Regions from separate parts of the Kitasatospora sp. NPDC059817 genome, predicted to be linked through region 3. Evidence: riboswitches for the same ligand, from Rfam matches in the RefSeq annotation. Region 3 holds a riboswitch; each other region holds the start of a gene.
The links. A riboswitch is a leader RNA that binds a small molecule or an ion and turns the genes downstream of it on or off. The one in region 3 is predicted to bind cobalamin.
Positions count from the first base shown of each region.

Region 1 (3,567 bases), on a different contig from region 3:
GCCGGACAAGGGAATTCGTGGGAACTGCGTCTGATTCACCGTCAACCACCGCGACGTCCGCCGCCACCGGAGAGTGGCGACTTGGGTACGGACTGTGCTCGATTCGAGTGGAGTCCCGGCCCGGTTCACCCGGGTGCCCCAGTGAGACGGGTGAAAAGGATTCGCGGCGGTCCGGGCCGAGTCGGTCCTGTGCTGACGGCGTGTCGGTCCGTCCCGAAGGCGCTGACGCCGCGTCGGGCGGGTCCGGGACGATGCTGACGCCGCGTCGGGCAGGCCCGGGAAGGCGCTGACGCCACGTCGGGCGGCTCGGATGGTGCTGACGCGCCGTCGGGCGGGCGTGGGTGGCACTGACGCCGCGTCGGGCGGGCTCGGGCGGCGCTGACGCCACGTCCGATCGGGCCGGACACGCACGTGGGGCCGGCGCCCCCCCGGGGGCGCGGGGGGGCCCCCCCGTCGCTGCTCGCAGCCGTCGCTGCTCGCAGCCGTCACTACTCGGCGGCCGCCCAGCGCTTCTCCACCCGCGCCAGCTTCCAGTAGGCGATCGCCGCGGCCCAGACCACCACGAACAGCCCGGCGATCGCGTAGCCGACGTTGTCCAGCGAGATGCCCGCGATCCAGCCGGTGACCGGGTCGGTCAGATCGAGCTTCTCGTGCAGCACGCCGACCAGCTCGATGGTGCCGATGACGAAGGCCACCGCGATCGACAGCCCGGTGATCGTCAGGTTGTAGTAGACCTTCCGGACCGGGTTGGCGAAGGCCCACTGGTACGCGAAGTTCATGAACGTCCCGTCCAGGGTGTCGAACAGGCTCATCCCGGCCGCGAACAGCAGCGGCAGGCAGACGATCGCGTACCAGGGCAGCCCGGCCGCCGCGCCCGACCCGGCCATCACCATCAGGGTGACCTCGGTCGCGGTGTCGAAGCCCAGCCCCAGCACCATGCCCACCGGGAACATCTGCCCGGGCCGGGTGATCGAGCGGGTCGCCCGGTTCAGCACCCGGGCCATGAAGCCGCGCGAGTTGAGGTGCTCCTCCAGCTGCGCCTCGTCGTACGACCCGGCCCGCATCGCCCGGAACACCTTGAGGATACCGAGCAGCGCGGCCAGATTGAGCGCGCCGATCAGGTAGAGGAACACGCCGGAGGCCGTCGTGCCGACCATCCCGAGCCACTTGTGGGTGGTCGAGTCGTCGTCCATCAGCGTGCTGGCCAGCTGCGCGCCGCCCGCCACCAGGGCGGCCATCAGCACCACCATCGAGGAGTGCCCGAGGGCGAACCAGAAGCCGACCGAGACCGGCCGCTTGCCGTCCGCCATCAGCTTGCGGGTGGTGTTGTCGATCACCGCGATGTGGTCGGCGTCGAAGGCGTGCCGCATGCCGAGGGTGTACGCGGTGATCCCCAGGCCCACGCCGAAGACCTGGGTGCCGACCGCGTAGTTGTGGGGCGCGACCAGGAAGATGAGCGTCCCGAACGCCACCACGTGCATGGCCAGGATCACCCCCATCAGCCCGGCCGTGCGGACGGTGTCCTCGCGCTTCCAGCGGAACGTGGGCAGCACGGACGGTGTCGCCGGCGCCTCGGCGGCGGCGGTTTCGGGCAGGGTCATTCGGGTCACGCTCCAGCACCTCGTGGAAACACTTCGTGAGATGCCGTGGCCGGTCTCCTGGCTTACGGGGGTCCCGTACCCGCCTTCCCAGGTGCGCGAGGCTCCCAGTGGCGTCGTGGGTACGGACGTCTCTCCATCGTCGACGATCACGATGGCCCGATCACAGTGGCGAGGGCCGCTCCGGACTGGGACCCCTGAGGATCCGTCACCGGTCTTCCCGAGCACCACGGCGGGGAACACCGTAGGGGCCAGGACCCACCCTTGCAAGGCTGCGCACCTGCGCAGGTGTCCAGGATCACAGGCCCCCTCCTGCAACAATGTGCGCATGCATCTCGTACCGGCCGACCGCGCGGGCCACCGCACCATCGACGGACACCGGGTCTGCGAGGCCATCGCCGCGATCGGCGACCCCGCGCACGTCCGCACCTGGGCCGAGCGGTTCTCCCTGCTCGCCGACCCCGGGCGGCTCGCCCTCCTGCTCGCCCTCCACCGGGCCGGCCCGCTCGCCGTCTCCGACCTCGCCGTCGCCACCGGCATGCGCGACCCCGCCGTGTCCCAGGCCCTGCGGCTGCTCCGCACCGCGGGCGTGGTCACCGGGGACAAGGACGGGAGAGTCGTGCGCTACCGGCTCGTGGACGAGGCCATGCGCCCCCTCCTCGACGCGTGCGCCGCCGCCGAACACCACGAGCCCACCGCGGCCGTCGGCTGACCGGCCCCCCGGAGGACACGCCGGGGCCCGGCCGGAGCAACCGCGGACCCGGTCAGGCCGCCTGGCAGGTGGGGCACCAGAAGAGGTTGCGCGCGGCGTGCTGCTCCGCCCGGACGTCGGTGCCGCAGACCAGGCAGGGCATCGCGGCCCGCCGGTAGACGTACACCTCGCCGCCGTGGTCGTCGACGCGCGGCGGGCGGCCCATCGCCTCGGGGGTGTGCTCGGGCCGGACGGTGTCGATCCGGCCCGCGCCGACGCCCTCGTGCATCAGGGCGACCAGGTCGGCCCAGATCGCGTCCCACTCGCCCCGGGTGAGGTCGCGGCCGGCGCGGTACGGGTTGATCCCGTGGCGGAACAGCACCTCGGCCCGGTAGACGTTGCCCACCCCGGCCAGCACCTTCTGGTCCATCAGCAGCGCGGCGACGGTCGTCCGGCTCGCCGATATCCGGCGCCAGGCGGCCTGCGGATCGGCGTCGGCGCGCAGCGGGTCGGGGCCCAGCCGGGCGGCGACGGCGGCCTTCTCCGCGCCGGTGACCAGCGCGCAGGTGTTGGGGCCGCGCAGGTCGGCGTAGCCGTCGTCGTTGGCCAGCCGCAGCCGGACCAGGCCGACCGGCTCGGGCGCGGGCCCGGTGCCGAAGGCGAAGCCGCCGTAGAGGCCGAGGTGGACGTGCACCCAGCCGCCCTCCTCGAAGCCGAGGAACAGGTGCTTGCCGACGGCTTCGGCCGCGGTGAGCAGCTGCCCGTCGATGGCCTTGGCCTCGTCGGCGAACCGGCCCTGCGGGCTGGACACCTCGACCGGGCGGCCGCCGAAGGCCTTCCGGTTCTCGGCGGCGAGGCGGTGGATGATGTGGCCTTCCGGCACGGGCGTCAGCTCCCCCGGGGTGGTTCGACAGGACCCGCACATCATCGCAGTCGGCACCGACAGCGCCGGATCGTCGCAGGTCAGCGGACCGGCATGCCCATCAGCCGGGCCAGGATGACGCGGTCCAGCTCGGCGGCGGTGCCGGCCACGTCCAGGTACGAGTTGTCGATGATCGGCAGCCCGGAGTTGTACCAGCCGGCCATCCGGCCGTGGATCCGCGCCACCTCCTCGTCACCGAGCCGCCGGGTGCCGCCGCGCCGGGCGTTGCGGTGCAGAACGGAGTCCAGGCTGGGCAGCAGCACGACCGGGATCATGCCGGGGCCGATGTGCCGCTTCCAGCCGCCGAGGCCGATGGCCGGGCGGTCCGGGAAGACGGCGTCGTCGATGATGCAGGA
Region 1 covers NZ_JBHWIR010000011.1:68,692-72,258, forward strand. Annotated here, with positions in the region: gene ACFV61_RS04285 (HoxN/HupN/NixA family nickel/cobalt transporter) at 489-1,601, opposite strand; cobalamin riboswitch at 1,631-1,845, opposite strand; gene ACFV61_RS04290 (metalloregulator ArsR/SmtB family transcription factor) at 1,927-2,310, shown strand; gene ACFV61_RS04295 (Fpg/Nei family DNA glycosylase) at 2,363-3,172, opposite strand; partial or broken gene ACFV61_RS04300 (AAA family ATPase) at 3,253-3,567, opposite strand, start outside.
Region 1: another riboswitch for cobalamin. It lies ahead of ACFV61_RS04285 (HoxN/HupN/NixA family nickel/cobalt transporter); the one in region 3 lies ahead of ACFV61_RS25380 (iron ABC transporter permease).

Region 2 (3,567 bases), on a different contig from region 3:
CCAGGTCGGCGTCGGCCAGTTCCTCCGGCCGGGTCACCCAGCGCACCAGCACGCCGGGCTCCTGCGCCAGGGCGTCCAGGTCGGTGAAGTTCGACAGCCGGGGGAAGCGCACCACGGCCACCCGCAGTACGTCCGCCCCGAGCGGGCCGCGGCCGTCGACCCGGTCCACCACCGTGGACAGGTCCAGCGAGTCCTCGGCGTCCAGCCACAGGCCCGGCAGCATCGGCAGGGTGCCGAGCACCGGACGGCCGGTCAGCCCGTGCAGCATGTCCAGGCCGGGCGCCAGCAGCCGCGCGTCGCCGCGGAACTTGTTGACGAACCAGCCCGCCACGTGCCGCTGGTCCTGCGCCGACAGCAGCGCCAGCGTCCCGTACATCGCCGCGAAGACGCCGCCGCGGTCGATGTCCCCGACCACCACCACCGGCAGCCCGGCGGCCGTCGCCAGGCCCATGTTGGCGATGTCCCGGTCCCGCAGGTTGATCTCGGCGGGCGAACCGGCGCCCTCGCAGACCACCACCTCGTAGCGGCGGCGCAGATCCGCCAGGCACTCCAGCGACCGTTCCAGCAGGACGGGCTTGCGCTCGCGGTAGTCCAGCGCGCCCACCTCGGCGACCGGCCGGCCCAGCAGCACCACCTGGCTGCGGCCGTCCGCGCCCGGCTTCAGCAGCACCGGGTTCATCGCCGCCTCCGGCTCCACCCGGGCCGCCTGCGCCTGCATCGCCTGCGCCCGGCCGATCTCGGCGCCGTCGGCGGTGACGAAGGAGTTCAGCGACATGTTCTGCGCCTTGAACGGCGCGACCCGCACCCCCTGCCGGGCCAGCCAGCGGCAGATGCCCGCGGTCACCACGCTCTTGCCCGCGTCCGAGGTCGTCCCGGCGACCAGCAGTGCGTTGCTCATGCCCTTCCCCTCCACCGTGTCGTCAGCAAGCGCAGCGCGACGTGCCCCGCGACCGTCGTACCCAGGGCCAGCGCGCCCACCCGCCGGGAGAGCACGCAGGCCCGCTCGATGTCGTCCGCCGTCACCGGGCGCAACTCCGCGCCCAGCACCGGCCGGTGCTCCACCCGCTCCCCGTACTGGAGGGTCCCGCCCAGCCGGACGCCCACCGCGCCCGCGAAGGCCGCCTCCGCCTGGCCCGCGTTCGGGCTCGGGTGCGCCGAACCGTCCCGCCGCCAGACCCGCCAGGCCGTTTTCGGCTGCGGCGCGGCGGCCACCGTGAGCAGCGCCGTCAGCCGGGCGCCCGGCCAGCCCGCCACGTCGTCGAGCCGGGCCGAGGCCCAGCCGAACCGGGCGTACCGCGGCGAGCGGTGGCCGACCATCGCGTCCAGCGTGTTCACCGCGCGGAACGCCAGCAGCCCCGGCGTGCCCGCCAGCGTGCCCCAGACCAGCGCGTTCACCACGGCGTCCGCAGTGTTCTCGGCGACCGACTCGACCACCGCGCGGGCGATCTGCGGCCCGTCCAGCGCGCTCGGATCCCGCCCGCACAGGTGCGGCAGCCGTTCCCGCGCGGCCGCCAGGTCACCCGTGGCCAGCGACCGGCCGATGGTGCGCGCCTCCCGGGTCAGCGAGGTGCCGCCCAGCACCGTCCAGGTCGCGGCGGCCGCCAGCGCGGCCCGGCCCAGCGGACGCCGGCCCACCGTACGGTCCAGGGCCACCGCGCCGGCCGCGACCGCGCCCACGCACAGCGCCGTGTACCCGGCGCCGGCCACCCGGTCGTCCTGCCACACCCGCCGCTCCAGCCGGGTCGCCGCGCCGCCGAAGACGGCCACCGGGTGGCCGCGCCGGGGGTCGGCGAAGCGGGCGTCCGCGGCGAAGCCCGCGGCGGCGCCGAGCGCGAACGCGGCGGCGCGGGTCAGCGGGCGCACGGCGGGTTCGGCGGAAGGCCGCGTCGGGTCCGGCGGGTCGGGGCAGCCTGCATCGCGTGCGTGTCCTCACTCAGGGTCCGCGCCCTGGATCGACGTACCGGGGGCGAGAGTCTCCTGGCTTCCGGGTCGGACGCACCCCCGGGCCTTCCAGCGGCTTCTGACGGTCCGCCGTGGCAATGTTCCGAGCGTGCTCCCCGGTGACAGTGGCGGGACCGCGCCGGACTCGCACCGGCTTCCTCTGCATGCCTCCGTTTGGCCCCAGGATCCCATCACGCGGCCGAACCGGGAGTCAACCGAGGTCACGGAGGGGTTGGTCACACCTCGGAGCCCTGTCGCCGGTGCCGTTCTCGCCCGCCCGAGGCCCGCCCCGCCCGACGCCCCGCCCGCCTGACGCCCCGCCCCGCCCGACGCCCCGCCGTACCCCGGACGGCCCAGCCCGGTGGCCGCCCGCGCGGCCCCCCGGTGAACTGGTGCCCGAACACCGTCCGAGCAGCGCCCGGACACCGCCCGGACACCGTCCGGTCCAAGAGCAGCCAAGACCAGCAGAGCGGGGAGCGATATGCGTTGGGGAACCGCGGCCGTCGTGGCGGCCGCCGTCGTCGGCGCCGGGGCCGCCGTCCTGGTGATCGGCCGTCGGGCCTCCGAACGGCTGGTCCACCCGGCGAGCGCCGTCCGGGAGTCGGGCCCCGTCCTGGTGCGGAGCCTCGCCGCGGGCCGGATCACCTTCAACCGCCGCCCCGAGAGCCTGCGCCCCGGCCGCTGGGCCGTGGAGTGGGACGACCACGGCCACGCCGTCGTCGAGGACGTCCTGCACAGCGACGAGAACGGTGTCACCCGCCGCCTCGTCCGCGCCGACCGGGGCACCCTCACTCCCGGCACCGAGGTCCGCTTCACCCCCCGCGTCCACCTCGGCGACCCCACGGAGGCGCTCGGCCTCCCCTTCACCGACACCGCCGCCGACGGCGAACTCGGCGCCCTCCCCGCCTGGCGCCTCGACGGCAAACGCGGCACCTGGGTGATCCTCGTCCACGGCCCCGGCGCCGACCGGCAGCAGACCCTCCCGGTCCTCCCCGTCCTCGACCGCCTCGCCCTGCCCGCCCTCGCCGTCACCTACCGGGGCGACCAGGGCGCCCCCGCCTCGCCGGACGGGCTCGGCCACTTCGGCGAGACCGAGTGGCGCGACGTCGAGTCGGCGGTCCGGCTCGCCCTCGACAGCGGCGCCGGCCGGGTCATCCTGTACGGCTGGTCCCTCGGCGCCACCATGGCCCTCCAGACGGCCTCCCGCTCCGCCTGGGCCCATGCCATCAGCGGCCTCGTCCTGGACTCGCCGGTCCTCGACCTGCCCGCCACCGCCCGCCGCGGCGCCGCCCGGGCCGGCTACACCGGCGCCGCCGCCGAGCTCGGCGCCCTCGCGGCCGAGGGCCGTACCGGCGTCGACCTCGCCGACTTCAGCCGCATCGCCGAGGGCGCCGACCTGCGTGTCCCCACCCTCCTCCTGCACAGCCCCGACGATCAGGTCGCCCCGTTCCGCGCCGCCGAGCGCCTCGCCGCCGCCCGCCCCGGCGTGGTCAGCCTCCGGCCTTTCCCGGGCGCCGACCACGCCACCCTCTGGAACTCGGCCCCCACCCACTACACCGAACTCCTCCGCCGCTGGCTCACCCCCCTTCTCTGAACCCAGCCCCCCCCGCACGAGAAGTCACACCG
Region 2 covers NZ_JBHWIR010000183.1:1,913-5,479, reverse strand. Annotated here, with positions in the region: gene ACFV61_RS29005 (cobyric acid synthase) at 1-898, opposite strand, end outside; gene ACFV61_RS29000 (cobalamin biosynthesis protein) at 895-1,863, opposite strand; cobalamin riboswitch at 1,971-2,103, opposite strand; gene ACFV61_RS28995 (alpha/beta hydrolase family protein) at 2,423-3,535, shown strand.
Region 2: another riboswitch for cobalamin. It lies ahead of ACFV61_RS29000 (cobalamin biosynthesis protein); the one in region 3 lies ahead of ACFV61_RS25380 (iron ABC transporter permease).

Region 3 (3,567 bases):
GGACGCAATCAGCCCGTTACCGACCTTTTGGAAGGACCTCCGTGGAGCTCGCCTCGTACGCCGATCTCGCCGTTCGGCTGGTGAACACCGAGGAGCCCGAACGCGGCACCGACACGCTGACGTCCGTGGACGCGGTGCGCGGCCTGTTCTCCGACTCCTCGCGGGCCGCCGCACAGGCCGACGAGTCCGACCTGCCCCGGCTGCGGGCGGTGCGGACCAGGCTGCGCGGGGTCTTCGAGGCCGCCGCCGAGGGCGACGAGATCCGGGGCGTCGACCTGCTGAACAGCCTGCTGATGGAGTACCCGGTCAGCCCGCTGGTCTCCGGGCACGACTACCTGGACGACGCCGGCCGGCCGCGCTGGCACCTGCACCTGGCCGACAACTCGCCGACCGCCACCGCGCACTTCAGCGCGGTCGCCTGCATGGGCCTGGCCGTCCACCTGACCGAGCTGGGCGCCGACCGGCTCGGCATCTGCCAGGCCGCGCCCTGCCGCAACGCCTACCTGGACACCTCGACCAACCGCTCCCGCCGCTACTGCTCGGACCGCTGCGCGACCCGCGCCAACGTCGCCGCGTACCGGGCCCGCAAGCGCCAGGAGGCCGAGGCCGCGGCACTCGGCGCCGCCGGCTAGGTCCCCGGCAGGGCCCAGGGGGTCAGAGCTGCTCCGCCCAGACGCCCAGGCGGCGGGCCAGGCCCGGCACCCGGGCCAGCCGGGTGCTCAGCAGCAGCCGCTCCAGCCGCCGCCCCGGCGCCAGCCAGGCCGGGCGCGGGCGCAGCCTCAGCAGCACCCGGCCGAGCACCAGTTCGTCCGGGACCGGGCCGTAGCTTCGGCTGTCGCTGTCCACCGGCCGGTTGTCGGACAGCAGCCACCAGCCCCTCGGACGCCGCTCGGCGGCCCGCTTCACCACCAGCAGGTCCTGCTGGAAGGGGTGCCGGAAGAGCACCACCGCGCCGGGCCGGATCGGCGCGCCGTAGCGCACCAGCAACTGGTCGCCCTCGCGCAGGGTCGGGACCATCGACGGGCCCGCCACGTCGACCAGCCCGAACGGCACCGCGCCGCCGCCCCGCCCCCGGGGTTCCGTGCCCGCCGGTTCCGTGCCCGCCGGTTCCGTGCTCCGCGCCACGACTCCTCCTCCCGGACCGCCCGGTCCCAGTCTGCCGTACGGACCGTCACCCCGTTCGATCCGTTCGATGTCCGGATTACCCCGGTTCCGGGTCCGCCTTTTGCCCTAGGCCCACCGCCCGATCGCGAAACCCCGGGGGCGGAAGGGTAATCTCGGGCGCGGGAAGACGATCTAAGGAAGGACTCCCATGTTCTCTCGTCTGTTTGCACCGCGCGCCACCGCCCACGCCCACTGTGACCTGCCCTGCGGCGTGTACGACCCGGCGCAGGCCCGGATCGAGGCCGAGTCGGTCAAGGGCACCCAGGAGAAGTACCAGGCCAACGAGGACCCGGCTTTCCGCACCCGCGCCCTGATCATCAAGGAGCAGCGTGCCGAGGCCGTCAAGCACCACATCTCGGTGCTGTGGAGCGACTACTTCAAGGCCCCGCACTTCGAGAAGTACCCGCAGCTGCACCAGCTGATCAACGACACCCTGAAGGCCGCCTCGGCCGCCAAGGCGTCCACCGACCCCGCCACCGGCCAGGCCCTGCTGGACCTGATCGCCGAGGTCGACAAGATCTTCTGGGAGACCAAGCAGGCCTGAGCCTGACGCGTCGCCACCCGACCGCCCCCGTCCGCGAGCCCGGACGGGGGCGGTCATGCGTTCACGCCCCATCCGAGTCAGGTAAGGGTTGCCTAGCCTGAGTGGCTGTTATGCTGCCAGGGCGTCCGAGGGGGAAGTCCGGTGTGAATCCGGCGCTGACCCGCAACGGTGAGCACGGCCTTCGGGGCCGTGCCAGCCCGATCGCCCCCGGCCGCTGAACTCCCGACAACTCGCCGTGGACTGCGAGGGGATGGCGCCCGGGCCCGCGCCCGACCGGTGCCGCCCCCGCGCACCCGCGGCCCGAGGCAAGGCGCACCGTGAGCAGCACCGCAGCCGCGGGCAGTGGCGCAACGAGCCCGCCCGCCCGCCGAATACCCGCCCTCCCGCTCGCCGTCGGCCTGGCCGCCGCCCTGCTGCTCTCGCTGCTCTGCGGCGTGGCGCTGGGCGCCTCCGGGATCGGCCTGCCCCGCGTCCTGCGGCTGCTGGCCGCCGGGCTGACGGGCGGACGGCTGGAGGCGGAGGAGGCCGCCGCCTACGCGATCGTCTGGGAGATCCGGCTGCCGCGCGCCGTGCTGGCCGCCGTGGTCGGCGCCGGGCTGGCCGCCACCGGGGTCGCCGTCCAGGCCCTGGTGCGCAACGCGCTGGCCGACCCGTTCGTACTCGGCATCTCCTCCGGCGCGGCCGTCGGCGCCAACGCGGTGCTGCTGCTCGGCGCCTTCGCCTCGCTCGGGGTGTGGGCGATCTCGGCCTCCGCGTTCGGCTCCGCGCTGGTCGCCATGGTGCTGGTCTACCTCGCGGCGCGGACGGCCTACGGGCTCACCCCGCTGCGGCTGGTGCTCACCGGCACCGCGCTCTCCTACGGCTTCTCCGCCGTCACCGCGCTGATGGTCTTCGCGGCCGCCCGCGGCGAGGCCGCCCGGGACGCCATGATGTGGCTGCTCGGCAGCCTCGGCGGCGCCACCTGGGGCTCGGTGCCGATCGCCGCCGCCACCGTGCTGGCCGGCCTGGCGTACCTGGCCTGCGCCGCCGGCCGGCTGGACGCGCTCGCCATGGGCGACGAGACGGCCGCCTCGCTGGGCGTGGACCCGGACCGGCTGCGCCGCGAGCTGTTCGTGGTGACCGCCGCCGTCACCGGCACGGTGGTGGCCGTCAGCGGGGCGATCGGCTTCGTCGGGCTGATGGTGCCGCACCTGGCCCGGATGCTGGTCGGCGCCGGGCACCGCCGGGTGCTGCTGGTCGCGCCGCTCGCCGGGGCGCTGCTGCTGGTCTGGGTGGACATCGTCTCGCGCACCCTGCTGGCGCCCGCCGAACTGCCGGTCGGGGTGGTCACCGCAGTGCTCGGGGTGCCCTGTTTCCTGCTGCTGATGCGCCGTCGCGGCTATTCCTTCGGAGGCCGCTGATGGATCTCGCCCTGGACTCCGTCTCGGTCGAGCTGGCCGGTGCCCGGCTGGTCCACGACGTCGCCCTGGACGCCGCCGCCGGGCAGGTGGTCGGACTGATCGGACCGAACGGCAGCGGCAAGTCGACGCTGCTGCGCTGCGTCTACCGGGCGCTGCGGCCGGCCGCCGGGGCCGTCCTGCTGGACGGCACGGACCTGCACGCGCTGACCGCGCGCGAGGCCGCCCGGCGGGTGGCCGCACTCCCCCAGGAGCACTCCGCCGAGTTCGACTTCACGGTGGCCGAGGTGGTCGCCATGGGCCGGCTGCCGCACCGGCGCGGCCTGGGCGGCCCGGGCGCGGACGACCACGCCCGCTGCACCGAGGCGCTGCGCAAGGTCGGCGCCGAGCAGTTGGCCGGGCGGGGCTTCCTGAGCCTGTCCGGCGGCGAGAAGCAGCGGGTGCTGATCGCCCGCGCGCTGG
Region 3 covers NZ_JBHWIR010000135.1:17,456-21,022, reverse strand. Annotated here, with positions in the region: gene ACFV61_RS25395 (CGNR zinc finger domain-containing protein) at 42-632, shown strand; gene sodX (nickel-type superoxide dismutase maturation protease) at 655-1,017, opposite strand; gene sodN (superoxide dismutase, Ni) at 1,313-1,708, shown strand; cobalamin riboswitch at 1,797-1,936, shown strand; gene ACFV61_RS25380 (iron ABC transporter permease) at 2,026-3,108, shown strand; gene ACFV61_RS25375 (ABC transporter ATP-binding protein) at 3,108-3,567, shown strand, end outside.

Region 4 (3,567 bases), on a different contig from region 3:
CCTGCCCCTCCAGGTCGGCGAGCAGCTGCTGGACGGCCCGGGCGTTCGGCGAGGCCTGCGGGTCCCGGGCGAGCAGGTCCCGGCCGACCTCCGGCGGCAGGGTACGGCCGGAGAAACCGACCGCCACCGGGACGCGGGCGGGCTGTTCGCCGTCGGCCCGGCCGTCGCGCTGCAACAGCGCCACGGCGCCCGCGGCCACCACGACCCCGGCCGCGGCCAGGACGGCGGGCTTGCCGCGCAGGGCTCTGGGCAGGGCCACGGACCGCTCCTCCGGTTGCTCGCCGGCACCGGCCCAGGCGGACACAACCGGAACACTCGTGCGAATGACTGCCCCGAGAGCCTGCCACACTCCCCCGGCCCCGGCGAGCGAACCCGCCGGGGCCGGGGTGTCACGGCGGATCAGCCGGCCGCGGCGGCTCCCGGCGCACCCGGCGCGGCCGCGGACGCGGCCTTGGCGCGCTGGAGCAGCTGGCCCTTCACGTGCTCGCCGAAGCCGGCGGCCGCCGCGGTGGCGGCGGCGTCAGCGGTGTCGCCGCCCTTCGCCGAGCCCTCGACCGTGAAGTAGGCGTACCGGCCCAGGGTGTTGTGCGTGTTGGTGCAGCCCGGCGTGGCGCAGAAGGGCGGCGCGCCCGGCGCGACGGCGCCCTTGAGGTGGCCGGTGTAACTCTTCATCGAGGTCTCGGCCTGGATCTTGTGGTCGAAGACCGCGACGCCGACGGTCACCGCGCTGTCGCCGGAGACGTAGGTCGCCCGGAGCACCTTCTGGCAGCCCTGGTCACCGAGGACCTTGCCGAGCCCGCCGGTCGTCGAGTTCCCGTCCCAGCAGGGCGAGTCCAGCGAGACGAAGGTCCGGTTCCAGGTGGCGCCGTTGACCGTCACCTGGAGTGCGGAGAACAGCGCCCCCGCGTCCTGTGGTGCCGGGTCGGTGGCGGCCTCCCAGATCGGCTTCGACGGGTCGTCCGGCGCGCCGCCCGGGGTGCCGGCGGCACTTGGCGCGGCACTCTGGGCGGCACTCGGTGCGGCACTCGGCGCGGCGGAGGACGGCCGGTTGGAGGCCGAGGCGGTCGGCCCGGCGGTCGGCTTGTCGCCGTCGCCCTTCGTCAGCAGCACCGTCCCGCCCGCGACCAGGCCGCCGACCAGGACGACCGCGACCGCCACGCCGAGGGCCCGCAACCGGCGGCGGCGCTTGTCGTCCGCCGCGTTGCGGTCCGCCAGCGCCTGCCAGTTCGGCTCGGCGCGCTGCGGCGCCTGGGGCTGCGGGTACGGCTGCGGGTGCGCCTGCGGGTGCGCCTGCGGGTGCGCTTGGGGATGCGGCTGGGGGTTCGGCTGGGGGTTCGGCTGGGGGTTCGGCTGCCACTGCGGCGGCAGCTGCTGCCCCGGTTGGCCCGGCTGCGGCAGCGGAGGCTGCCCCGGCGGACCGGGCTGCGCCACCGGCTGCGCGGGCGGCACCGGAGGTCCGTACGAGGCCGGCGGCGGCCCGAAGCCCCCGCTCGGCGGCAACACCGGACCGGGCACCACCGGCGGCTGCTGACCGTGCGCGTCCCCCGGCCCGGTGGGAGGCGTTCCCTGCTGACCCTGCCCGGGTGCGCCAGTTCCGTCGCTCACGCGCCCCCTCGCTTCGCTCGATGATCGCTTCGCGAAACGCGCCCCTCGGCGCTTCGCTCGCTCATGCGCCCAGATCGTAGGGCATGCCCCCGCCAGCCGGTCCGCCCGGTGACCGTTCCGTATCGAAACCAGGACGCCGGAGCCCGGAACCAGGGCCCCGGGAGCCCGGATCCGAGGCGCCCCAAGGCCACGACCCGCCCCCTCCCAGCACCCCCGGTTATCGCGCCGACACACCGCGCCATACTACATGTGGGGTCGCATCAGAGAGACACCACAAGATGTATGCTCAATCCTGCTGTCGATGCAGGGGAACCCGGTGCGAATCCGGGACTGCCCCGCAGCGGTGAGCGGGCGGCTCCAGCAGCCGCACCGCGAGTCCGAGTACCTGCCGACGGTGTGCGCACGGGCCCTCCCGCAGAGGCCGCGCCAGCACGAGAACTACCTTCCGGGCCTCGCGGGCGGGCCGGGGACGCCACTGTCGCGCGACGCTTTCTGCGTACGTGCCGTGCTCCCCTGCCCCGAACGGCCCGGTACCCCCCGATCACCGCCGCCGATCGCCGCCAGGAGAGAGCGCCTTGACCACCGCTGCCTCAGCCACCCTGCCCGCCCCGGGCACCGGCCCCGCCCCCACCGACCCGACGGTCTCCGACCCCGGCGGCGCGCTCCTTCGGCTGCTCACCGACCGCAGCGTCGATCTCCCCCAGGTGGACCCCGGCCATGTCGCCGCCGCCGCGCTGCGCGGCCGCCACGCCGGCTCGGACTTCGCCGAGCTGCGCGGGCTGGCCGTGGACGCCGCCGCGTCGATGATCGCCGAGGACCCCCAGTACTCGAAGCTGGCCGCCCGGCTGCTCGCCCTGGAGATCGTCGACGAGGCGAACAGCCAGGGCTCGCGCTCCTTCGCCGCCTCGATCGCCGTCGGCCACGACGAGGGCCTGATCGGTGACACCACCGCCGCCTTCGTCGCCAAGCACGCCGCCGCCCTGGACGCCTTGATCGACGCGCACGGCGACGACCGCTTCGAGTACTTCGGCCTGCGCACCGTGCAGTCCCGCTACCTGCTGCGCCACCCGATCACCCGCAAGGTCATCGAGACCCCGCAGCACTTCCTGCTCCGCGTCGCCTGCGGCCTGGCGGTCGGCGACAGCGAGCAGTCCGTGCGCGAGGTCGCCGAGCTGTACGGCCTGATGAGCCGGCTGGAGTACCTGACCTCCTCGCCGACCCTGTTCAACTCCGGCACCCGGCACCCGCAGATGTCGAGCTGCTACCTGCTCGACTCCCCGCTGGACAACCTGGACTCGATCTACAACCGCTACGCGCAGATCGCCCGGCTGTCCAAGCACGCCGGCGGCATCGGCCTGTCCTACTCGCGCATCCGCTCGCGCGGCAGCCTGATCCGCGGCACCAACGGCAAGTCCAACGGCATCGTCCCGTTCCTGCGCACCCTCGACTCCTCGGTCGCCGCCGTCAACCAGGGCGGCCGCCGCAAGGGCGCGGCCTGCGTCTACCTGGAGACCTGGCACGCCGACATCGAGGAGTTCCTGGAGCTCCGCGACAACACCGGCGAGGAGGCGCGGCGCACCCACAACCTCAACCTGGCGCACTGGATCCCGGACGAGTTCATGCGCCGGGTCAACGCCAACGAGGACTGGTCGTTGTTCTCCCCCGCCGACGTGCCCGAGCTCGTCGACCTGTGGGGCTCCGACTTCGACGAGGCCTACCGCAAGGCCGAGCTGGCCGGCAAGGCCGTGCGCACCATCCCCGCGCAGACCCTGTACGCCCGGATGATGCGCACCCTGGCGCAGACCGGCAACGGCTGGATGACCTTCAAGGACGCCTCCAACCGCGCCGCCAACCAGACCGCGCTGCCCGGCCGCACGGTGCACTCCTCGAACCTGTGCACCGAGATCCTGGAGGTCACGGACGACTCCGAGACCGCCGTCTGCAACCTCGGCTCGGTCAACC
Region 4 covers NZ_JBHWIR010000049.1:2,139-5,705, reverse strand. Annotated here, with positions in the region: gene ACFV61_RS13230 (glycoside hydrolase family 26 protein) at 1-259, opposite strand, end outside; gene ACFV61_RS13225 (hypothetical protein) at 400-1,449, opposite strand; cobalamin riboswitch at 1,871-2,013, shown strand; gene ACFV61_RS13220 (ribonucleoside-diphosphate reductase subunit alpha) at 2,181-3,567, shown strand, end outside.
Region 4: another riboswitch for cobalamin. It lies ahead of ACFV61_RS13220 (ribonucleoside-diphosphate reductase subunit alpha); the one in region 3 lies ahead of ACFV61_RS25380 (iron ABC transporter permease).